Regions from separate parts of the Ensifer sp. Root127 genome, predicted to be linked through region 1. Evidence: predicted binding sites of a transcription regulator. Region 1 holds the regulator's gene; each other region holds the start of a gene.

What was found. The regulator PhoB, encoded in region 1, activates phosphate uptake and scavenging genes when phosphate is short. The targets are predictions, from matches to a motif close to TGTCATNNANCTGTCAT.
Region 2: the regulator PhoB is predicted to act here: its motif matches at 4,548-4,564, upstream of ASD03_RS24995 (alkaline phosphatase).
Region 3: the regulator PhoB is predicted to act here: its motif matches at 3,754-3,770, upstream of ASD03_RS16295 (LTA synthase family protein).

The regions. Positions count from the first base shown of each region.
Region 1 is NZ_LMDX01000001.1:950,403-958,265, forward strand. It holds gene apaG (Co2+/Mg2+ efflux protein ApaG) at 1-237, shown strand, start outside; gene ASD03_RS04480 (Hsp33 family molecular chaperone) at 244-1,233, opposite strand; gene argF (ornithine carbamoyltransferase) at 1,580-2,497, opposite strand; gene ASD03_RS04490 (aspartate aminotransferase family protein) at 2,627-3,826, opposite strand; gene ASD03_RS04495 (GcrA family cell cycle regulator) at 4,248-4,769, shown strand; gene phoB (phosphate regulon transcriptional regulator PhoB) at 4,938-5,621, opposite strand; gene phoU (phosphate signaling complex protein PhoU) at 5,925-6,635, opposite strand; gene pstB (phosphate ABC transporter ATP-binding protein PstB) at 6,692-7,507, opposite strand; gene pstA (phosphate ABC transporter permease PstA) at 7,521-7,863, opposite strand, start outside.
Region 2 is NZ_LMDX01000023.1:612,340-620,202, reverse strand. It holds gene ASD03_RS25020 (NAD-glutamate dehydrogenase) at 1-58, opposite strand, end outside; gene pdxY (pyridoxal kinase PdxY) at 341-1,222, shown strand; gene ASD03_RS25010 (carbonic anhydrase) at 1,292-1,939, shown strand; gene ASD03_RS25005 (lytic transglycosylase domain-containing protein) at 2,162-2,983, opposite strand; gene ASD03_RS25000 (aspartate-semialdehyde dehydrogenase) at 3,191-4,225, opposite strand; gene ASD03_RS24995 (alkaline phosphatase) at 4,614-6,365, shown strand; gene ASD03_RS24990 (hypothetical protein) at 6,475-6,939, shown strand; gene ASD03_RS24985 (ATP-binding cassette domain-containing protein) at 6,943-7,632, shown strand; gene ASD03_RS24980 (FtsX-like permease family protein) at 7,629-7,863, shown strand, end outside.
Region 3 is NZ_LMDX01000012.1:349,153-357,015, forward strand. It holds gene ASD03_RS16280 (pilus assembly protein TadG-related protein) at 1-371, opposite strand, end outside; gene ASD03_RS16285 (TadE/TadG family type IV pilus assembly protein) at 373-795, opposite strand; gene ASD03_RS16290 (DUF1003 domain-containing protein) at 991-1,539, opposite strand; gene ASD03_RS16295 (LTA synthase family protein) at 1,797-3,719, opposite strand; gene ASD03_RS16300 (NAD+ synthase) at 3,989-5,671, shown strand; gene ASD03_RS16305 (hypothetical protein) at 5,824-6,009, shown strand; gene ASD03_RS16310 (TolB family protein) at 6,034-6,861, shown strand; gene ASD03_RS16315 (ankyrin repeat domain-containing protein) at 7,129-7,863, shown strand, end outside.

The DNA of each region.
Region 1 (7,863 bases):
CATATTACCGACGAGAACGGCCAGGTGGACGAAGTCAGCGGGCCCGGTGTCATCGGAGAGCAACCGTTGCTGAACCCCGGCGATACCTACGAATATTCCTCCGGATGCCCGCTCGATACGCCGTCCGGCGTCATGTTCGGCCACTACAGCATGGAATCGGAAGGCGGAGAACACTTCAACGTGGCAATCCCCGCCTTCTCGCTTGATTCACCAGGGCTCGTTCGAACCCTGAATTGAGGCATCCTACTGCTGGCGGACCTCGCTTGCCTCGAAGCGATAGGTGGTCGAGCAGAACTCGCACGTCACCTTGATCAAGCCGTCCTCGATGGTGCTCTCGATATCGTCGGCGTGCAGTCCGGTGAGCACCGAGCGGATCTTTTCGCGCGAACAGCTGCAGCGATCATAGACCGCCTGCGGCTCGTAGACGCGAACGCCGCGCTCGTGGAACAGCCGATAGAGCAGACGTTCCGTGCCGACCATCGGGTCGGTCAGTTCGTCGGCATCGATCGTCTCGACCATGACCTTGGCTTCCGCCCAGAGATCGTCCTCGTCGAAGAGATCCTCGTTGTCGTCGCCGTCACCCCCCGAAAGATCCGGTTGGCGCATGCGCTCCGGCGCATCCGGCAGGAACTGCGCGACCATGCCGCCGGCGCGCCAGCGATGGCGCGGCTTGCCGTTCTCGTCGCGGTCGAGCAGTTCGGCAACGCCGAGGCGCACCTTGGTCGGGATCTGCTCCGACTGGCGGAAGTAGACGCCGGCAATCTCCTCGAGCGTGGCGCCATCGAGCGCAACGATGCCCTGATAGCGCTGGGTATGGGCACCCTGATCGATGGTGAAGGCGAGAACGCCCTTGCCCAGCAGCTCATGCGACTGGGTGCGTCCGTCCTTCAGAGCTTCCTCCAGCGCTTCCTCGTTGAAACGGGCATAGGCGCGCACCCGATCGGGCGTGGCAAAATCGGCGACGACAAGATCGACCGGGCCGTCGCTCTTCGTCTGGACGATAAGCTTGCCGTCGAACTTCAGCGACGTTCCGAGCAGCACGGTCAGCACCACGGTCTCGGCAACCAGCCGCGCGACCGGAAGCGGATAGTTGTGGCGCTCGAGGATCGCATCGAGCATCGGGCCGAGCTGAACGGCGCGGCCACGCACATCGAGGCCCTCCACCTGGAAGGGCACGACATGATCGTCACCGGCAAAGTCGAATTCGCCAAGTCCTGGTGCCATCTCAGTCATCTGCTGCTCCTTACGTCACTAAAGCGCGTCGCGATCGCCAGGATTCGCTGACTGCGCTTCAAGTTTTTGTTCTTGTGCATATCGTTATCGCAAAACCGCTGCGCACTTTTCCGCGACATGCTTGGGAGAGGGCCGCGCAGAGAACATAAACATCCTCCGGTGCAGCCTGCCCGTTATCCTATTCGATCCCGCCATAAACGGATTTGTCTAGCAGGCATGTGCCGTTTTGCCGGCCGATCATGCGCTGCCTGTCGTCAGGTAACGTCCGTTGTTTCCACCCCGGAACGTCCCGCATTCGGCCTAAATCGTGTCGCATGCGGGAAATTTCAATAGGCAGACGCGCCGATCAGACGAGCCCCATGCACCAGGCGATGATCGACTTCTGTGCGTGCAGCCTGTTTTCCGCCTCGTCGAATACCACCGACTGCGGCCCGTCGATGACCTCGTCGGTCACTTCCTCGCCGCGATGCGCCGGCAGGCAGTGCATGAACAGTGCGTCCGGCGAGGCGTGCCTCATCAGCGCGTCGTTGACCTGGAAGGGCTGGAAGACGTTGTGGCCGCGAGCGCGATGCTCCTGGTTCATGGAAATCCAGGTGTCGGTAACGACGCAATGCGCGCCGGCAACGGCCTGCTCGGCCTCATGGCAAAGCAGGATCTCGCCGCCATTGTTGCGCGCCCAGTTGAGGATCTTGTCGTGCGGCTCGGAACCGAGCGGCACCGCCATGTTCATGCGGTAGCCGAAACGGGCCGAGCCCTCGATCAGCGAGTGAAGCACGTTGTTTCCGTCGCCGGTCCAGGCGATGGTCTTGCCCTTCACCGGGCCGCGATGCTCCTCGAAGGTCATGATATCGGCCATGATCTGGCAGGGATGGGTGTCGTCGGTCAGGCCGTTGATGACGGGCACCGTGGCGTGCTCGGCAAGCTCGAGAAGACGGCGATGATCGGTGGTGCGGATCATGATCGCATCGACGTAGCGTGACAGCACCTTGGCAGTGTCGCCGATGGTCTCGGCGCGGCCGAGCTGCATTTCGGTGCCCGAGAGAAACAGGGTTTCGCCGCCGAGCTGGCGCATGCCGACGTCAAAGGAGACGCGCGTGCGGGTCGAAGGCTTTTCGAAGATCATCGCCAACATCTTGCCGGCGAGCGGCTTTTCGGCGGTTCCGGCCTTCGTCGCCGTCTTTCGCACGCGTGCGTCATCGATGATCGTGCGCAGATCGGCTGCCGTCATGGCCGAAAGATCGATGAAATGTCTTGTGCCTGCCATCGTAGTCAATTCCTGTCTCAGAATGGCCCGTGGAGCGCGACCGGTGTCGAAGAGCCAAAAGAACGCTCGACACCTTGGGCTCGCGCATGGACCCTTGGGAAAATCGCTGCCGATCTCCGGGTTCACAAATTAGGCTGCGGCGGTACCGCTGCTGCTTCTCACGGCTTCGGCCGCGCGCTCGATCCGCGCCAGGCCTTCGCGCGCTTCCGCGGCGGTCACCGTCAGCGGCGGCAACAGGCGCAGGACGTTTTCGCCGGCCGGAACAGCCAGCAGCTTCTCCGCGCGGATCGCCTTCAGGAGATCGGCCGAAGGGCCTTTCGCCTTGATGCCGAGCATCAGGCCGTCGCCGCGGATATCCTCGATCACATCGGGGAAACGGTCCTTCAACGACGCGAGGCCCTGGCGGAAGACCAGGGCCACGTCGCGGACATGCTCCAGGAAACCGTCGGCCAGGATGACGTCGAGCACGGCGTTGCCGACAGCCATGGCAAGCGGGTTGCCGCCATAGGTCGAACCGTGCGTACCGGCGACCATGCCGGCAGCCGCCTCTTCGGTCGCAAGGCAGGCACCGAGCGGGAAGCCGCCGCCGATGCCCTTGGCGACAGCCATGATATCCGGACGGATGCCAGCCCATTCATAGGCGAAAAGCTTGCCGGTGCGGCCGACGCCGGACTGGACCTCGTCGAGGATCAGCAGCAGACCGAACTCGTCGCAAAGCGCGCGCAGCTCCTGCATGAATTCCTTGGTGACCGGGCGGATGCCGCCCTCGCCCTGGATCGGCTCGATCAGGATCGCCGCCGTCTCGTCGGTGATCGCATCCTTGAGCGCCGTGATATCGCCGAAGGGAACCTGATAGAAACCCGGGGCCTTCGGGCCAAAGCCCTCGATGTACTTCTGCTGACCACCCGCCGCGATGGTCGCGATCGTGCGTCCGTGGAAGGCACCCTCGAAGGTGATGATGTGGAACTTCTCCGGATTGCCCTTGGCATAGTGGTAGCGACGCGCAGTCTTGATCGCGCATTCGAGCGCCTCGGCACCCGAGTTGGTGAAGAAGACACGATCGGCGAAGGTGACGGCCGTCAGCCGGCGTGCAAGGCTCTCCTGGCCGGGGACCTCATAAAGGTTGGACAGGTGCCAGACCTTCTCGGCCTGCGCCTTCAACGCCTCGACCAGATGCGGATGCGCATGGCCAAGCGAGTTGACGGCGACGCCGGCGGCGAAGTCGAGATAGCGCGAGCCGTCTTCGGCGATCAACCAGACGCCCTCTCCTCGCTCGAAACGCAACGGCGCACGCATGTAGGTGTCGTAAAGCGGCGTGGTTGCAGTCATGGCGAGCCTCTCCTTCATTGCTATCGGCATCGATCCGAGCCCCTGTTGAGCGCGGCAAAAAATTAAAAATGCCGCCTTGCGGCGGCGCAGGCACTATTCCTATTTCGCAGCGCAATGTCAACAAAACCAAGCTTTGCAGTGCGGTCGGACGGGTCTGATCCATGCGACGAAAAAATCACGCGACGGGGCTTGCAAAAATGCAACGCCCACCGAGCAAGTTGGGGAAAACCAAGAAATCGATTCGGCGCGATTCGCGGGACTCTTGCCACGGAGTCCGCCGGTCAGTAGGTTAATGTTCAATTACTAGACGCATGCGGCGGGCCTAGTCACCAAAAGTGTTATCGCGTTGCAGCTCCGGAGCCTGTCCGGAGCGTGGTGAGAGATTCTGTCATCGCCAACGCTGAGAACGGAGAGTGCAGAAATGAACTGGACTGACGAGCGGGTGGAAAAACTGAAGAAGCTTTGGTCCGAGGGCCTGAGCGCGAGCCAGATCGCGGCACAGCTCGGCGGCGTCAGCCGCAATGCGGTCATCGGCAAGGTTCACCGGCTGAGCCTGCCCGGCAGGGCCAAGGCTGGCGGAACCACCGCCGCGACCCGGCCGAAGCAGCGCCCGACTTCGGCGCCGCGCGCTCCGAACTACGCTTCGCGCGTCACGACACGGACGGTTACCCGTGCGGCCGGCGCGACCGTGCTCAAGGAAGAGGTCGAAGTCGATCTCGTCGCCGAACAGGATTTCCGCATCCAGACGGATGTGGTCGTGCCAATGTCGCGCCGCCTGGAGCTGACGCAGTTGACCGAGCGCACCTGCAAATGGCCGATCGGCGACCCGCTCAAGGAAGAATTCCACTTCTGCGGCAACGATTCCCCGGAAGCTTCGCCCTATTGCACATTCCATGCGCGGCTTGCCTATCAGCCGACCTCCGAGCGCCGTCGCGCTCGCTGAGACGACCGAAAACCACATGCAGAAAAGGGGCCGCACGGCCCCTTTTTTATTGGCTGCTGCATGTTTCCCTGGTTCGTATTCGCTTCAAGGAAACATGCCGCAATTCAAGATGCAACAGCGACCTTTGCGCGTCCATTAAGATGCGCGGCGCTGCAGTGGCCGGCTGGCTCAGCTTTCGAGCGAGTAGCCGGCACCGCGAACGGTGCGGATGACATCAGGCATGCTCGAGAAATTCAGTGCCTTGCGCAAGCGACCGACATGCACGTCGACGGTGCGCTCGTCGACATAGATATCGTGGCCCCAGACGCCATCAAGGAGTTGCGAGCGCGAGAACACCCGGCCCGGCGACGACATCAGGAATTCGAGCAGGCGGAATTCCGTCGGACCAAGGCGGACCTCGCGGGTGCGGCGATGCACGCGATGGGTCTCGCGATCGAGCTCGATGTCGCCGCAGCGAAGCAGCGTCGAGAGGACCTCGGGCTTGGCGCGCCGCAGCATCGCCTTGACACGGGCCATCAGCTCCGGGGTCGAGAACGGCTTGACGACATAATCGTCGGCGCCGGTGGCAAGGCCACGAACCCGCTCGCTCTCCTCGCCGCGCGCCGTCAGCATGATGATCGGCAGGCGCTCGGTTTCCGGACGTTGGCGCAGCCGGCGGCAAAGCTCGATGCCGGAAACGCCCGGCAGCATCCAGTCGAGGATCAGGAGATCCGGGAGGCGCTCCTGTAGGCGGATCTCCGCCTCGTCTCCGCGCAGGATCGTATCAACATCGAACCCTTCGGCTTCGAGGTTATAACGCAGCAGGACACTCAGCGCCTCTTCGTCTTCGACAACGGCGATTTTCGGCAACATCAGGCAACGTCTCCTTACCCAGAGCGTCTCGCGTTCGATCGAACGCAAAGAGATGCTCGAACATATAGAATCTGGAGCACTCCGCGCGTTTTCATAGGCACGCGCGAAAACGTATAGCTTCAGACGCAGTAGAGCAGGGCCGCAACCAGGGCTGCGACCGGAGCAGGTTCATAAGCAGGCACTCGAACGTATCCGGGTCTTAAAGCGCGTCGCGATCTCTAAGATGCGCTTGTTGTGCTTTAAGTTCTTGTTTTTGCACATGTCGTTATCGCAAAACCGCTGCGCACTTTTGCGCGACATGCGTTAGTCCTTCACGGCACCCAGCGTCGACGTATTGTCGTCCTTCGGACGCTCGCCTTCCGGCTGCGCGCCCGTCGCCATGTAGTAGATCGTCTCGGCGATATTGGTGGCGTGGTCGCCGATACGCTCGATGTTCTTGGCACAGAAGAGAAGATGCGTGCAGGGCGTGATGTTGCGCGGATCTTCCATCATGTAGGTGAGCAGCTCGCGGAACAGCGAGGTGTAGATCGCGTCGATCTCCTCGTCGCGCTCGCGGATGCTGTTGGCCTTCTCCGGCGAGCGGGAAGCGTAGACGTCGAGGACTTCCTTGAGCTGCACCAGCGCAAGCTCTGCCAGGTGTTCGAGACCGCGCGCCAGCTTGCGCGGGATGCCGGAGCCGGCAACCGCGATGACACGCTTGGCGTTGTTCTTGCCGAGGTCGCCGACGCGCTCCAGATCGGACGCGATGCGGATCGATCCCATGATCTCGCGCAGGTCGGCAGCAACGGGCTGGCGCTTGGCGATGGTGACGATTGCCTTTTCGCCGATCTGGCGTTCGGCTTCATCGAGGATGGTGTCGTCGGAGATCACCTTCTGCGCCAAGGCGAGGTCAGAATTGACAAGCGCACGAACGGATTCGCCCACCATCTGCTCGGCAAGCCCGCCCATCTCGGAGATGCGGCGCGTGAGATATTTCAGTTCTTCGTCGTAGGCGGACATTATGTGCATGGACATAGTCTTCGATCCTTGCGGGCGCGTTCAGGAAACGGGGTGAAGAGGAGCTTCGGCCATCAACCGAACCGGCCCATGATGTAGTCCTGGGTACGCTGGTCATCCGGATTGGTGAACATCTTGTCGGTGTCGTTCTCCTCGACAAGATTGCCGAGGTGGAACATGGCAGTGCGCTGCGAAACACGCGCCGCCTGCTGCATCGAGTGGGTGACGATGACGATCGTGAAGTTGGTACGCAGCTCGTGGATCAGTTCCTCGACCTTGGCCGTCGCGATCGGATCGAGCGCCGAACAGGGCTCGTCCATCAGGATCACTTCAGGGCTGACGGCAACGGCGCGCGCGATGCACAGACGCTGCTGCTGGCCGCCCGAAAGACCGGTGCCCGGCTCCTGCAGGCGATCCTTCACCTCGTTCCACAAACCAGCCTTCTGCAGGCTGGTCTCGACGACTTCGTCGAACTCAGACTTGGTGCGGGCAAGCCCGTGGATGCGCGGGCCGTAGGCGACGTTGTCGTAGATCGACTTCGGGAACGGGTTCGGCTTCTGGAACACCATGCCGACGCGGGCTCGCAGTTCCACGACGTCGATCGTCGGGTCGTAGATGTCGTCTTCATCGAGCGTGATCTTGCCGGTGACGCGGCAGTTCTCGATGGTGTCGTTCATGCGGTTCAGCGTGCGCAGGAAGGTCGACTTGCCGCAGCCCGAAGGGCCGATCAGCGCTGTCACCGTGTTCTCGCGGATATTGAGATTGACGTCGAAAAGCGCACGCTTCTCGCCGTAGTAGACCGACACATCCTTGCCGATCATCTTGTAGGGCACGGTGTTCATTTTCTGATCCAAGGCTTTTTCGACTGCTGCTTCTGACATGATGTTCATAGTAATTACCTCACTACCAACGGCGCTCAAAGCGACGTCGCAACAGAATGGCGCCAAGGTTCATGACGACGAGGAAGATGAGAAGAATGATGATCGCGCCGGATGTGCGCTCGACGAAGGCGCGTTCCGCCTCGTTGGCCCACATGTAGATCTGCACCGGCAGCGCGGTCGACGGCTCCATCGGCGAGCCGGGATAATCGACGACGAAGGCGACCATGCCGATCAACAGCAGCGGCGCGGTTTCGCCAAGTGCATGGGCGAGACCGATGATCGTGCCGGTCAGGATGCCCGGCATCGCCAGCGGCAGGACGTGGTGGAAGATGGTCTGCATCTTCGACGCACCGAGACCGAGCGCT
Region 2 (7,863 bases), on a different contig from region 1:
CGGCCGCCTTCGCTGCGTCGATGTGTCTGTCCCGCTTCGGATTGTATTTCACGCCCATGAAGTTTCTCCCATTCATGATAGGCTAGACCCTATCAGAACCTTGGCTAATGGCGACCGCTTTTTATGACGATTTCGGCAAAAACGAGCCGAGAATCGGAGAATCTCACGTGAAAACAGCTCAAATCCATTTAAATCGAAGGCAGATTGGCGAAAATTGCTCGAATTTCGATGAAAAAGCACGAAAACGCCAGCGGCTCGTGCGGAACCTGTCTGCCATAGCCTGTTGACATGGCGGTGACAGTCGGTGATCAGAGTTCAAATCGAAGGATTGGACTGGCCGATGCCCGAAATGCCCTCCTTGCCTGGTGCCGTCATCGTCATTTCTAGTCACGTGGTTCGCGGCACCGTCGGCAATCGGGCGGTTGTCTTTGCCTTGGAGACGCTTGGCCATCCCGTCTGGGCTCTGCCGACCGTCATTCTGCCCTGGCATCCCGGCCATGGCCATTCGACGCGCATCACGATACCGGACGCGGAATTCCAGTCGGTGATCGACGATCTGGCTCAGGCGCCCTGGGCCGGCGAGGTCCGGGCAGTCCTGTCAGGCTATCTCGGCTCGGCGAGCCAGGCAGAGGGCGTTGCCCGGCTGGTGACCGCCTTGCGCGCCCGCAATCCTGATCTCGTCTATGCCTGCGACCCGGTGATCGGTGATGCCGAAGGGCTCTACGTGCCCGAAGCGACGGCGATTACCATCCGCGACCGGCTGTTGCCGCTTGCAAGTCTCGCCACGCCCAACCGGTTCGAACTGGCCTGGCTTGCCGGCGCGACGCTCGAGACCAATGCGGCAATCCTTGACGCGGCGCTGGGGCTTGGTCCCTCGCGCATGCTGGTCACGTCGGCGATTCCGATGATGAAGGGCGGGACGGGAAATCTCTATCTCTCCGGCAACCATGCGCTGCTCGCCGAACACCGGCTGATCGAGAACCCGCCGAACGGCACGGGCGATCTGCTGGCGGCGGTGTTCCTGGCGCGGCTGCTGGAAGGCCTCTCCGAGGAGCGCGCGCTTCAGATGGCGACAGCCAGCGTGTTCGAAATTATCGCGCGCACGGTCAAGCGCGGCGCCGATGAACTGACGCTCGAACAGGATGCGTCCAGTCTCTCGACGCCGATGGCGATGGTGCAGATGCGGCGCTTGCTGCATCCGAGCCAGATGCGGCGGAAATAGAAGAAGCTGTTCACGGCACGCCGTCGGATGGCTTGGTGGATTGAACTCTCGACAGCAGCGGGGTAACCGATGGATATGCAGCGTTTTCCAGACCACCTTCTGAACGGCTATCATAACTTCATGAGTGGTCGCTTCAGCGAACAGCAGCAGCGTTACAAGACATTGGCGGATAGCGGGCAGAAGCCCAAGACCATGGTCATTGCCTGTTGTGACTCCCGGGCAGCGCCCGAGACGATCTTCGACAGCGGCCCGGGCGAGCTCTTCGTCGTGCGCAACGTCGCCAATCTCATGCCGCCCTACGAGCCGGACGGACACTACCACTCGACGTCGGCAGCTCTGGAATTTGCCGTCCAGTCTCTGCGTGTCAGCGACATCGTCGTCATGGGCCACGGACGCTGCGGCGGCATCAAGGCGGCGCTTGACCTGGACGCCGAGCCCCTGTCGCCGGGTGACTTCATCGGTCGCTGGATGCACCTCTTGAAACCGTCCGCCGAACAGATCCAGAGCAATGACGTGATGACCCAGGCCGAGCGGCAGCGCGCTCTGGAGCGGGTTTCCATCCGCAACTCGATCGCCAATCTTCGCACCTTCCCCTGCGTCCAGATTCTCGAATCGAAGGGCAAGCTCCAGCTTCACGGCGCCTGGTTCGACATTTCGACCGGCGAGCTCTGGGTGATGGATCCGAAGAGCGGCGACTTTGCCCGTCCAGGTATGTGATAGAAGCCAGAGAAAAAGCCCGGTCCTTTCGAACCGGGCTTCTTTTATTTCATAAGCTTTGATCTTTTGTTTTTGCGCTGTCGTTATCGCAAAACCGCTGCGCACCTTTGCGCAACATGCGTTAGAGCGTCTGCGGTTTAAGCGGAGTCGCAGAAACGCTCTATCTCCTTGTTTCTACGCATTCCTGACGGAAAACCGCTTCGCACTTTTCCTGGAAATGCTCTAGTCGCCGTCAATTTCCGCGCCGATGATGGCGATCGCCTGCTGATAGACGCTGGCGGCGTTCCAGCCCTGGATCGCGCCGAAATTGGCCTGTCCCGGCTGATATCCGGCGCCCGGCTGCCAGCCGTGTCCACGCAGGAAGTTCGCGGTCGAAGCAAGCGCGTCAGCCTTCGAGCGGACCATGTCGATATGGCCGTTGCCGTCACCGTCGACGCCGTATTTCAGAACGTTTGCCGGAAGGAACTGGGTCTGTCCGATTTCGCCATGGGCAGCGCCGCGTGCAGCCGGGCTGAGATCGCCGCGCTGGACGAGCTGGAGCGCCGCATAGAGCTGGTTGGTGAAGTAGTCGGACCGGCGGCAGTCATAGGCGAGCGTCGAAACGGCTGAGAGCGTATGCTCCTTGCCCATGAAGCCGCCAAAGCCGGTTTCCATGCCCCAGATGGCGATCAGCGGGCCGGCCGGTACGCCGTAGCGCCGTTCGATGCTGTTGAAGAGCGCCGCATTCTGGGCCTTCATCTTCTTGCCGCGCGAGATGATCGTCTGACCGCCACGCTTCTGCATGAACTGGCTGAGCGAGAGCTTGAAGCTTTTCTGGCCGCGGTCGGCGCGGATCGTCGCCTTGTTGTAGGAAACGCCGGAGAGCGCCTTGTCGAGCGCCGCAGGGCTGATGCCGTTGCCGGAGGCTTCCTGCTTGAACTGCGTCATCCAGGCCGCGAAACCGCTGCCGTCGTTGCCGCACTGTGCCGCCGACGCGGTCGCCGGAAGGATCGCCGTTGAAATCAGGGCCGCAAGCCCAATCGCTACGCACTTTGCCGTGTGCATGAAATACCCCGTCATTGCCCAAATCTGGTTGCCGTTAGGAAGATGCCAGCCTTTGCCGGCTCTGTCACCCGCCCCTCATTGGCGGAAATTTCCTAACGGTTTCACGTGAATCCGATCAATTTTGCGCACGGATCCGTGAAACAGGAAACCCCGCAGGCCGATAACGGGCCAGGCGGGGTTCTTATTCGTGCTTTACCGTCTGTTTGTTCAGGCGGCCTGCTTCTTGGCGCGGATCAGACCGCGGTTGATGAGCAGCTCGGCGATCTGGATCGCGTTGAGTGCCGCACCCTTGCGCAGGTTATCGGAAACGACCCAGATGTTGAGGCCGTTTTCGACGGTTGCGTCTTCGCGGATGCGCGAGATGTAGGTCGCGTCTTCGCCGGCGCACTCGTAAGGCGTTACGTAGCCGCCGTTCTCGTGCTTGTCGACAACAAGGCAACCCGGTGCTTCGCGCAGGATATCGCGCGCCTCGTCAGCGGTGATCTCGTTTTCGAACTCGATGTTGACCGATTCCGAATGGCCGATGAAGACCGGGACGCGCACGGCCGTGCAGGTCACCTTGATCTTCGGGTCGAGCATCTTCTTGGTCTCGGCCAGAACCTTCCACTCTTCCTTGGTGTAGCCGTCTTCCATGAAGACGTCGATGTGCGGAATGACGTTGAAGGCGATGCGCTTGGTGAACTTCTTCGATTCGATCGGGTCGGCAACGAAGACCGCACGGGTCTGGTTGAAGAGTTCGTCCATGCCGTCCTTGCCGGCGCCGGAAACCGACTGGTAGGTCGAGACGACGACGCGCTTGATCTTGGCGTGGTCGTGCAGCGGCTTCAGCGCGACGACGAGCTGGGCGGTCGAGCAATTCGGATTGGCGATGATGTTCTTCTTGGTGAAGAGCGTGATCGCGTCCGGGTTCACTTCCGGCACGATCAGCGGCACTTCGGAGTCGTAACGCCAGGCCGAGGAATTGTCGATGACGACGCAACCCTGCTGGCCGATCTTCGGCGAATACTTCAGCGAAACCGCGCCGCCGGCCGACATCAGGCAGATATCGGTATCGGAGAAATCGTAGTTTTCGAGGTTCTTGACCTTGAGCGTCTTGTCGCCGAAGGAAACTTCCGTGCCCTGGGAACGGGCGGAAGCAAGGGCGACCACTTCATCGGCGGGAAAGCCGCGTTCCGAAAGGATGTTCAGCATCTCCCGGCCGACATTGCCGGTGGCGCCTGCGACTGCAATCTTGAAACCCATGATCTAAGCTCTCTTTTTTGTCTCTCCTCGTCGGGTGGAGGGGGAAACCGCGCGATCCGCCGCGAGGGTTCCTGTCCCCGGCCAAACCGGGGAGAGAGCGGAGGGCCAGAGACGTCAGACGGTTTTCGTCGTCGTTTTGGCCGTTGTTTTGAAGGAAGCTGGAAAACGCATATCCTGCCCGGCGATTTCTGCCAGGACGCTGCTGTCAGCGAAGTTGTGTTCGCGGCGAAGCATGGAATGCCTTCCTTTCCGAGGCTCGTAATAATTGTTTCTATCGGCGAGTCAAGCGTGCGATGCTTGGCGCCTGCAAACGTGATCGCAATGTCATGTCGCTGTCATCGCCGGGCGTTACGACCGCGCAATCCGACACCTCAAAGGGACGATTGCCATGCGTATGCTTCTTGCCACCCTCTTTGCCACGACGGTTCTGGCCCACGCCGCTCAGGCCGCAGACGTCTATCCCATTGATCGCGCGACAATTCTTGCCGGTTCCCCGTTCGATTTCAAGGTCGAGCTCAAGAGCGCCGTCAAGGCGGAAGACATCAAGGTGACCGTCAACGGCCAGGACTACAAGGCAGCGCTCGGTGCCGAAGCCGCCTATGTCGCGATGGAAAAGGGCAAGGAAGACAAGGAGCTCGGTTCGGCCCTGCTCCTGCGCAACGCTATAATTGGCGCACCGGGCAGCTACAAGGTCGAAGTGACGGCTGGCGGAGAGACGAAGACCGTGACCTGGCACGTCTATGCCACGGCGGAGCAGCCGAAGGTCAAGAACGTCATCTTCCTGCTTGGCGATGGCCTTTCGGTTGCGCACCGCACCGCCGCCCGCATCATGTCGAAGGGCATGACCGAGGGTAAGGCCAATGGCCGCCTCAACATGGACGACCTCGAGCGCATGGCCTTCATCGGCACGTCGGCGACCAATTCGATCGACACCGACAGCGCCAACACCATGTCGGCCTACATGACCGGCCACAAGACCGTGATCAACGCCGTGGGCGTCTATGGCGACCGCACGCCCGACAGCCTCGACGATCCACGGGTCGAGACCATTGCCGAAGCGCTGCGCCGCCAGACGCAGAAGTCGATCGGTCTCGTCACGACCTCGGAAATCGAGGACGCCACGCCGGCCGCCGTCGTCGCCCACACCCGCAACCGCAGCGACAAGGCCGAGATCGTCGGCATGATCTACGACGTCAAGCCGGAGGTCATCCTTGGCGGAGGCTCGGCCTATTTCCTCGGCAAGGAGACGCCCGGCTCCAAGCGCAAGGACAACCAGGACTACATCAAGCTTTTCCAGGAAGCCGGTTATGCGCTTGCGACCGACAAGAGCGAACTTGCCAATGCGCCCGCCGACGGCAAGCTTCTCGGTCTGTTCCACACCGGCAACATGGACGTGACGCTTGATCGCGAGTTCCTGAAGAAGGGCACGGTCGAAAAGTTCCCCGGCCAGCCAGGCCTTGTCGACATGATCAAGACCGCGCTCGACAGGCTGTCGAAGAACGAAAACGGCTTCTTCCTGATGGTCGAGGGCGCCTCGATCGACAAGATGAGCCATCCGCTCGACATGGAGCGCGCCGTCGTCGAGACCATCGAGTTCGACCAGGCGGTCGGCGTTGCCCGCGCGTTCGCGAAGAACAACCCGAATACGCTGGTTGTCGTGACCGGCGACCATACCCATGGCGTCTCACTGCTCGGCATCATCGACGACACCGTCGAGGGCAAGGAAGGCCGCGACAAGGTCAAAACAGGCGCTTCGGCGGGCTTCCCGAACTATACCGACGAGAACAAGGACGGCTTCCCCGACAAGATCGACGCGAGCCGTCGTCTGGCGATGTTCGTCTCAAACTTCCCCGACTACTACGAAACCTTCAGCCCCAAGCTGGACGGGCCGTTCGAGCCGGCGGTGAAGAACGAGAAGGACGAGTATGTCGCCAACGAAGCTTACAAGGACATGCCCGGCGCCGTGCTGCGCGTCGGCATCCTGCCGAAGGACGAAAGCACCGGCCAGCACACGGTCGACGACGTCGTGCTGCAGTCGGAAGGTCCGGGCAGCGAGGGCTTCAGAGGCTACATGGAGCAGAGCGACGTCTACCGCGTTCTCGTCGATGCGCTTGCCCTCGGCGTGAAGCAGACCAACTGATCGTTTGAAACCCGCCTCCTCCCTGAAACGGGGAGGAGGCTTCACGCTGACGTTCATTCCCGGCCACATCACGCCCATGCGCTGCCGGGGTACTCTTGGCGATAAGACGATGACCCTACCGACACCCATATCCTTGAGCCGTCGAGCTGTGCTCGGCCTGATTGCCGGCGCGGTTGTCGCGTTCGACGGGCATGCGGCCCTGGCCGACGCCAGTCTCACTTTCGATGAGCTCTACGGCAAGGTCAGTGTACTCGGCCTCGAATTCTCGACAAAGGTGAAGAGCCTTGCCGGTCAGGAAGTCCGCATGCGCGGCTTCATGGCGCCGCCGCTCAAGGCAGAGGCAGCGTTCTTCGTGCTGACGGAAGTTCCGATGGCGCTTTGCCCGTTTTGTTCGTCGGATTCCGATTGGCCGGACAATATCGTCGTCGTCTATCTCGGGGAGAAGCAGACCTTCGTGCCGCCCGGCCAGACGATCGAGGTTCGCGGGACACTGGAGGTCGGCTCCTGGACCGATCCGGAGACCGGATTCGTCAGCCTGCTGCGTCTGCGCTCGTCTCAATTTTACGCGGTCTAGGGCATGCTTGGTCTTCAACTCGCAGGCGTCGATGTCAGCTTTCCCGGACTTGCCGCACCCGCTCTTGCGATCGACAGCCTTGACGTCGCCGCCGGCAGCCGTGTGGCGCTCACAGGTGCGTCAGGATCCGGCAAAAGCACGCTGATCAGCATCCTGACCGGGCTCGAGCGGGTCGGACAGGGCCGCATCCTCTGGGGCGATGTCGATATCTGCGCGCTCTCCGAGGGCCGTCGTGACCGTTGGTGCGGCGCCAATATCGGTCTGGTCCTGCAGGACTTTCATCTTTTCCCCGGCCTCAGTGCTCTGGACAACGTTCTGCTGCCGACAAGGCTCTCCGGCGCGATGAGCCGTGATGTCGGCGCCCGTGCTGAACATCTGCTTCTGCGTGTCGGCCTCACCCGGCCGACCCAGATGATCGAAACCATGTCGCGCGGTGAAATGCAGCGGGTGGCGATCGCCCGCGCGCTTTTGCGCAAGCCGGGTGTGGTCATTGCCGACGAGCCGACCGCCAGCCTCGACAGCGACGCCGGCGAGACCGTCGGCGACCTGCTGCTCGAGCTTTCACGCGAAAGCGGCTGCACGCTGATCGTTGCGACGCACGATCTGGCGCTGACGCGGCGTATGGACCGTCGCATCCGGCTTGCCGCCGGGCGCATCGTCGAAGATGGCCTCATCGAGGAGCGCGCGGCATGATCGGTTTCATCCTTGCGGATCTGCGCCGCCTCTGGGCCGGTTCGCTCGTCGTCGTCCTCCTGGTTGCGTTGGCGACGGCGCTCGGCGTCGCCGTCACCTTGCAGGAACGGGCGCTTCGGCTCGGCAGTGCGCGTGCTGCCGACAAGTTCGACCTCGTGATCGGCGCCCCCGGCAGCGAGACCCAGCTCGTGCTTTCATCGATCTTCCTGCAACCCTCGCCGCTGCCGCTGA
Region 3 (7,863 bases), on a different contig from region 1:
GGATCGGGGACATACCGTCCACGCGTGACCGTTGCCACGCCGTCGACCTTTTCCGTCCCGACGTCGCCGGGCGGCAGAACCTTGCCATCGACGGTCAACAGGCCGGAGGGCGTCGCAACAGCGAAATTGACATGGTTGTTGGAGAAGTACTTGAGAACAGCCTGCTCGGCGGAGGAGACGTTCGATGCGGCGGCGATGGCAGCAAGATCGACGGTCGACTGCATTTCCTGCTTCTGGACCGTGAGGTAACCGTAGTCGATGCCAAGTCCCATGGAGGCGATCACGAGCGGCATGACGAGAGCGGCGGATATGCCGACGTTGCCACCTCTTGATCGGGCGAGGTGTGCTATTCCCGGCGCTTTCAAACCCATATCAGATACCTCCCAAACGGATCGTAGCGAAGCGCTCGATATTTTCGCTCGGCATGGCGAAAGTGAACATGTTGAAGATCGGGAGATCGCCGGCGTCGTACTTGATCCTCACGGTAAACTGGTTGGCGTTACCAGCATCGTCCTTGACGGTGACCGTCATACGGGACGGCTTGATGAAGGCTTGGTCCATGGTCGTGCGCTGGATGTAGTCCGTGGCAAGGCGTTCTCGCTCGCCTTCGGAAAGTCCGGCAATGGCGGTGCGCGCTGCGTCGGCGGCTATCTGCTGAATGGAGTGGGCCGCGCTGAGGTAGATGCCGTAGGCGATCAACGTCAACACACATAGAAAGAATAGAGGGGCGATGATTGCAAATTCAATTGCGGCAGCGCCATCGCGGCTGCCGAACAGGCGCGTTATTTTGGACATATCAGCAACTCCGACCGAACCGTGACTGCTTTTTCTCTGTCCCTGCGCCTTGACGGTGCTCCCCAAGTGTTAATTTTTCGATACGCTAATAGGTTGTTTCAATAGTCAGAAATAGCCTATTGTTGCAAAATACAAATTTGTGATTGAATTAGGAATCTTGCAGATTCTTGCGCGCTTTAGTGGCTTGTCCGGTGTCTATTCATTGTCGGGTATGTGCCGATACTGGGAAAGCTGGCGGTTAAGATTGGCGATGTCGGTCCTCAGCTCGGCGATCTCGCGCAGTAGCACATCGTCCACCTTGTGGTGCAGGGCGATCAACTCGACTTCCGACTTCAGATTGACCTCATAGTCCTTTGCCGCAGCGAAGCGATCGCGCTCGGCCTGCCGGTTCTGGGACATCATGATGACCGGCGCCTGCAGCGCCGCCAGCATCGAAAGCAGCAGGTTGAGGAAGATGAAGGGGTAGGGATCGAAGGCCCCGGTCACCAGCAAGACGGTGTTGATGATCACCCAGACGACGAGAAAGCCGCAAAAGCTGAGAATGAACCCCCAGGAGCCGCCAATCCTGGCAATGGCGTCGGCGAGCCGGTCGCCGACGGACAGCTCGGCGCTGAACGCGGCATTGGTGTCGGTTGCAACGGTGCGTCGTTCCTTGGCGCGGGTCAGGATGCGGCGCTCGATTTCGCCGAGCTCGGCCATCGGTTTGCCGAAGATGTGCTGCGAGAGTTCGTTCAAATGCGGCATGGCTATCTCCGGAAATGGATCGGACGATATCGAAAGCGTTTCGCGCAAAAGTGTGCGGCGGATTTGCGATAACGACACGGGCAAAAAACAAGAGCCTAAAGCGCAGTGAGCGAATCGGAAAGATCGCGACGCGCTTAAGCGCACCACTTCGACGAGGAAATCAACGGGATAGATGAGAAAGTGCACAGAGCCGGGCGGTTTACCGTCCGGCTCTGTTCAGAGGCCAGTGATGTCGCACGAACGTGTGCGGGTGTGGTTTAGAAGCCTGCGGCGTAGAGATCCGCGTGCGACTTGAAGAAGCGGTCGGTCGAGTAGCGCTTGCCGAACATCATGTCGTGCTGGAGGAAGCGATAGTCGCGCAGCAGGGCCGGGACCTTCGGCTGACGAGACCATTCGGCGACATCCTTGCCGTTCTTGCGGATCAGCATGTAGCGGTCGACGACGCGGTACTGGTCGTGCACCTTGCCGAGGAAGCCGGTATAGTAGGGATGCTCGTAGCCGGACTGCTTGAGGATCTGGTAGGAAAGGAAGGCCGGGCTGATCGTGCCGACATTCTTCTTCGGACCCGTCTTGTTCGACCAGACGACGAGCGGAGTTTCGTGCTGCGCCTTCATCTGGTCCTTCGAGCCCTTGCGCTCCGCGGTCACGCCCTTCATGAAACCGGTGTTGGTGTAGACCGTGTTCAACGGCGGCAGGTGGTCGCCGAAGAGCACGATGATGGTTTCGCGGTCACGTTGCTTGGCCCAGTCCATCAGCTTCTTCAGGCTCTCGTCGGCTTCCTTGACGCCCTGGGCGTAGGTTTCAAGCACCTGGCGATCGCTCTCCGGCAGGTTGCCTTCGACCTTGATGGTATTCTTGGCATAGCGGTTCGGCTCATAGGGGCCATGGCCCTGCAGCGTTACCGCGAAGAAGAAGAAGGGGTCATCCATGGCGTCCGCCTGGCGGATGATCTCCTTGGTCAGGGATTCGTCCGAGGCGAAAATGCCGCGCTTCTGCATCGGCGGCATATTCTCCTCCGACTTGAAGGTGTCGAAGCCGAAGGCCTTGTAGACGGCGGTGCGGTTCCAGAACCAGCTCTGGAACGGATGGATGGCACGCGAAACGTAACCCTCGCCACGGAAGAAGGTGGCAAGCGAGGGGATCGGATTGCGGATGTACTGTTGGTACGGAATGCTGCCATAGGGCAGGAAGGCATTCGAAAAGCCGGTCAGCGCTTCGAATTCGACATTGGCCGTCATGCCGCCGAACTCTGGCGAGAACACGTTGCCAGATTGCATTTCGCGGATCGTCGGCATCGGGTCGGGCGAAAGCTTGACGTTCGGCAGACGGGTCGGATCCCAGAAGGATTCGCTCATCAGCACGATGACGTCGGGCTTGCTGCGGTGGGAGGTGCCGGCCGGCAGCGGCTTGACCGGGATGCGATCGATCGCATCGGCCATGTAGCCGGCGGGCGCGTTGACGTTGGCCATCGGCAGATTGATCGCAAACGCCAGCGCAAAGCCGTTGTGACGATAGTTTTCGGTCTGGTCCCACATGATCGGGATGACCTTCAGGCGATCACGGATCCAGGAGAAGTGGTTGTAATCCATGATGTGCCAGAAGGCGAAGAGCAGCGGCAGCGCAAAAGCTGCGCGAGCGATGCGCTCGCGGCGTGTCAGCTTGGGGAAGTTGCGCCAGGCGTAACGCAGCAACAGGCCGATGGTTGTAACGGCTGCGATGAGGCCGACAACGATGCCGACGGCCGTCCACGGACGATCCTTGACAAGCACAGGCATCAATTCGAGGATCTGGCGGCCAAAGAGGAAGTCGGTCGGATAGAGCGGGTCGGAGAGAAAGACCTGCTTCTGCTGGCAGATGATGGCCGGTATGATCGCCAGCGGCGCGAGCACCACGGCGGACTTGTGTTCGCGGCCGAAAACGCCATCGATGGCGAGAAGGATCAGGAAGAATGCACCGATGGTGGTCCATGCGGGGCGCGTCGGATCGAGGAAGTAGGCGACCGTGTCGGCCATGGACTGGCGCACGATCAACTCGACTGCAAAAACGAGGGCTGCCGCGATCGACAGCGAGAACAATGCACTGCGTGCGGAGGTCAGCGTCTTGGCGTGCCGCGCGGCAAATCCGGGTCTACCAGCGTAGACTCGTGATCTCCTCGCTACGGCTGAATCGATATTGGCCAACGTCTTCTCCAATTTCATCAATGTGTCGTGTAACTGTCATACGACTGTCATTTTGAACAGGGGATGAATGACTTGTTCAGGGTGTTTGGAAACAGGTTTTCGTGACGTGAGGACGCGCGAGCCGGCGCCGATAACAAACCGGAAACGCAGAATTTTTTGGAATTTTTCGCTTCGCGGCGATTGGCTGTGGGCATTTTCGCGCGGATTGCGCTAAAGATCGGGGCGAAAGTCAGACGCATTCGTTCGAGAACAGACCGACAGGCCCGCTCATGACCGCTCACAAAGCCGCTCCCACCCTGCTTCGTATCGCAATCGCCCAGCTCAATCCGACCGTCGGCGATATCGCCGGAAACCTGGCGAAAGCGCGTGAGGCGCGCGCCGATGCGGCGCGCCAGGGCGCCGACCTCCTGCTGCTCACCGAGCTCTTCATTTCCGGCTATCCGCCGGAGGATCTGGTTCTCAAGCCTGCTTTTCTCAAGGCCTGTTTACAGGCGGTGGAAAAGTTGGCCGAGGAGACCGCCGACGGCGGCCCGGGCGTCATTATCGGCTTCCCGCGCCTGGCCAAGACCGGGCGCCACAATGCCGTCGCCGTGCTCGATGGCGGCAAGATCATTGCGGTACGCGACAAGGTCGATCTGCCGAATTACGGCGAGTTCGACGAGAAGCGGGTGTTCGACCAGGGCGAGATGCCAGGGCCGGTCAATTTCCGCGGCATTCGCATTGGTATCCCGATCTGCGAGGACATCTGGGGCGATCTTGGTGTGTGCGAGACACTGGCGGAAAGCGGCGCCGAAATCCTGCTGTCACCGAACGGCTCGCCCTATCATCGCGGCAAGGTGGACGTGCGCCATCAGGTCGTGCTCAAGCAGGTGATAGAGACCGGCCTGCCGATGATCTATGCCAACCAGCTCGGCGGTCAGGATGAACTGGTGTTCGACGGCGCGAGCTTCGCCTTCAACACGGACAAGTCGCTCGCCTTCCAGATGAGCCAGTTCGAGGAGGCGCTGTCGATCGTCGAATGGAAAAAGGGCGACAATGGCTGGCACTGTGCCGGCGGCCTGCAATCGCGCCTGCCGGAGCGGGAGGAGGCAGACTATCGCGCCTGCATGCTCGGCTTCCGCGACTACGTCAACAAGAACGGTTTCAAGAACGTCGTGCTCGGCCTGTCCGGCGGCATCGACTCGGCGATCTGCGCAGCACTTGCCGTTGATGCGCTCGGCGAGGAGCGGGTACGCACGATCATGCTGCCTTACCGCTACACCTCGAAGGACTCGCTGAAGGACGCCAAGGATTGCGCCGAAGCGCTCGGCTGCCGCTACGATATCGTGCCGATCGAAGAGCCGGTCGAAGGATTTCTCGGCGCGCTGGCCGATATGTTCGAGGGCACGGAATCGGGCATCACCGAGGAAAACCTGCAGAGCCGCACGCGCGGCACGATCCTGATGGCCGTCTCCAACAAGTTCGGCTCGATGGTGGTCACCACCGGCAACAAGTCGGAAATGTCGGTCGGCTACGCCACGCTCTATGGCGATATGAACGGCGGCTTCAATCCGATCAAGGACCTCTACAAGATGGAGGTCTATGGCATCTCGCGCTGGCGCAACACCACCGTGCCGCCGGGCGCGCTCGGTCCATCCGGCGTGGTCATCCCGCAAAACATCATCGACAAGGCGCCGTCGGCCGAGCTTCGCCCCAACCAGACGGACCAGGATTCACTGCCGCCCTATCCGGTGCTCGATGACATTCTGGAGTGCCTCGTCGAAAAGGAGATGAGCACGGAGGAGATCGTTGCTCGTGGTCATGACGAGACAACGGTACACCGCATCGAACATCTGCTCTATATCGCCGAATACAAGCGCCGACAGTCGGCGCCCGGCGTGAAGATCACCAAGAAGAATTTTGGCCGCGATCGGCGCTATCCAATCACCAACCGGTTCCGCGATCGGGGATAGACGGTGAGCGCATCCCCGAAGGGCGGGACGGCAAGGAAAGCCAGCCGGAGTTCACCGAGGAGGAAATCCGGCTGATCCGGCTGTGGTCGCTGAGCGACGTTTCTGCCGGTGGGCAGCTTTCGGCGCAGATCGCCTGTTTCGCGACGCCGGCCGTGTTCGGTGTCTATGGTCTTGCGACCGGTAGTCTCGTCACCGTCGGCGTCGCCTTCGTCTGCATTCTTCTGCTGCTGGCCTGGGGCTTGGTCTCGACCTGGCAAGACCAGCGCAGCGTCATCTTGATGCGGTCGATCTGCGCCAAAGTCTTGGCGGTGCTGCCACGGGGCGAAGAAAGCAAATAGCTGCGGTTGCGGCAGGAGAAGCGTATGCGCAGTTCCATCGAAACCTATGACATCGTTACCGCCGAGACTCGCGTCGTCTGGCAGACGGAGCGGCTGGTCGAGGCGCCGAATTGGTCTCCGGACGGGCGATATCTCATCATCAATGGCGACGGCCGGCTTTACCGGCTGGCCTTCGACGGCTCGGAGCCGGTCGAGATCGAAACCGGCTTTGCCCATCTCTGCAACAATGACCACGGCATTTCGCCTGATGGCAGCACGATTGCGATCAGCGACAAGACCGAGTTCGGCAAGTCGGCGATCTACCTGCTGCCGGCTTCTGGCGGCACTCCGCGGCTTGTCACCCCCAACCTCCCGTCCTACTGGCACGGCTGGTCGCCGGATGGCGGCGCACTGACCTATTGCGGTATTCGTGATCAGGTCTTCGATATCTATACGATCTCGGTCGAAGGCGGCGAAGAGCGGCGACTGACGCAGGGCGAAGGCCGCAACGACGGGCCGGACTGGTCGCCGGATGGAGCGTGGATCTACTTCAACTCCAGCCGCACTGGCCGCATGCAGATCTGGCGCGTTCGTCCCGACGGCACCGACGTTGAGCGCGTGACCGACAGCCCCTATGGCGACTGGTTCCCGCATCCGTCGCCCGACGGAAGACACCTTCTGGTTCTCTCCTATGACGGCGATGTCTTCGATCATCCGCGGGACCTGAACGTCCGTCTGCGATTGATGGAGATGGATGGCAGCAACGCGCGCGAGCTGTTCGAGCTCTTCGGCGGGCAGGGCACGATGAATGTTCCCAACTGGTCGCCCAAGGGGGATCGCTTTGCTTTCGTTCGCTACGAACCGGAAAGCTGAGAAGCCTACAGCGCCGCGCGTCTTATCAGACGCGCAAAGGTCGCTGTAGCACTTTGAATTGCTGCATGTTTTATCCTTAAATCGGATAGGATTTAAGGAAACATGCAGTGGACAAGAATATCGGCTGCGTGCTAGCGATCGTGTCGTTCGCAGGGCGCACCCGATCCGCGGGAAGGGCCAGACCCACCTGTTTCACTGGACTTGGTTGCCACACCTCTTTTCAGTCTGTGGGCGCGGATACCGGACGTGAATGAAAGGAGGTCTTTCATGATCACGCGCGATCTTTCCGCGAACGCTACCCTCTATTCCATCCGCAAGCAGGCCAAGGCTTTTCACAAAGCCCTGAAGGCTGGCGATGCCGCGGCACGCCAGCGGGCGCTGTCCTATTTCTCCGAGCCGGCCACAATCGGCCTGCAGGATGCCCAACTGGTCATCGCCCGGGAGTTCGGCTTCTCCAGCTGGACCCGATTGAAAACGCATCTCGAACGCGCTCAGGGCGGCAAGCCCGCCACCGAACAGCTTGCCAATCGCTTCCTCGCATTGGCGACCGTGTCCTATTTCGGCGACATCGCTGCGGACCCGGAGCGATATGCCCAGGCGAAAGCCTTGCTCGACGAGCATCCAGAAATTGCCCGTGAAAGCATCCATGTAGCAGCCGCTCTTGGCGATGGCGACGCCATCGACCGTTGGCTCGACACGGATCCGAAACTCTCCGGCAAGCGTGGTGGGCCTTACGATTGGGAGCCTCTGCTCTACGCGGCCTATGCCCGCGTTCCCGGCAGATCTTCCCTTGCAGCGGCTGAACGGCTCATTGCGTGTGGCGCCGATGCCAATGCCTTCTGGATGGACGACGGGCAATATCGTTTTACCGCGCTGACGGGCGTCTTCGGCCAGGGCGAGGCGGGCAAAGAGCGTCAGCCAGAACATCCGGATTGCGTCGCCTTTGCCGAACTCCTGCTTAAGGCCGGCGCTACGGCCAATGATAGCCAGGCGCTCTATAAC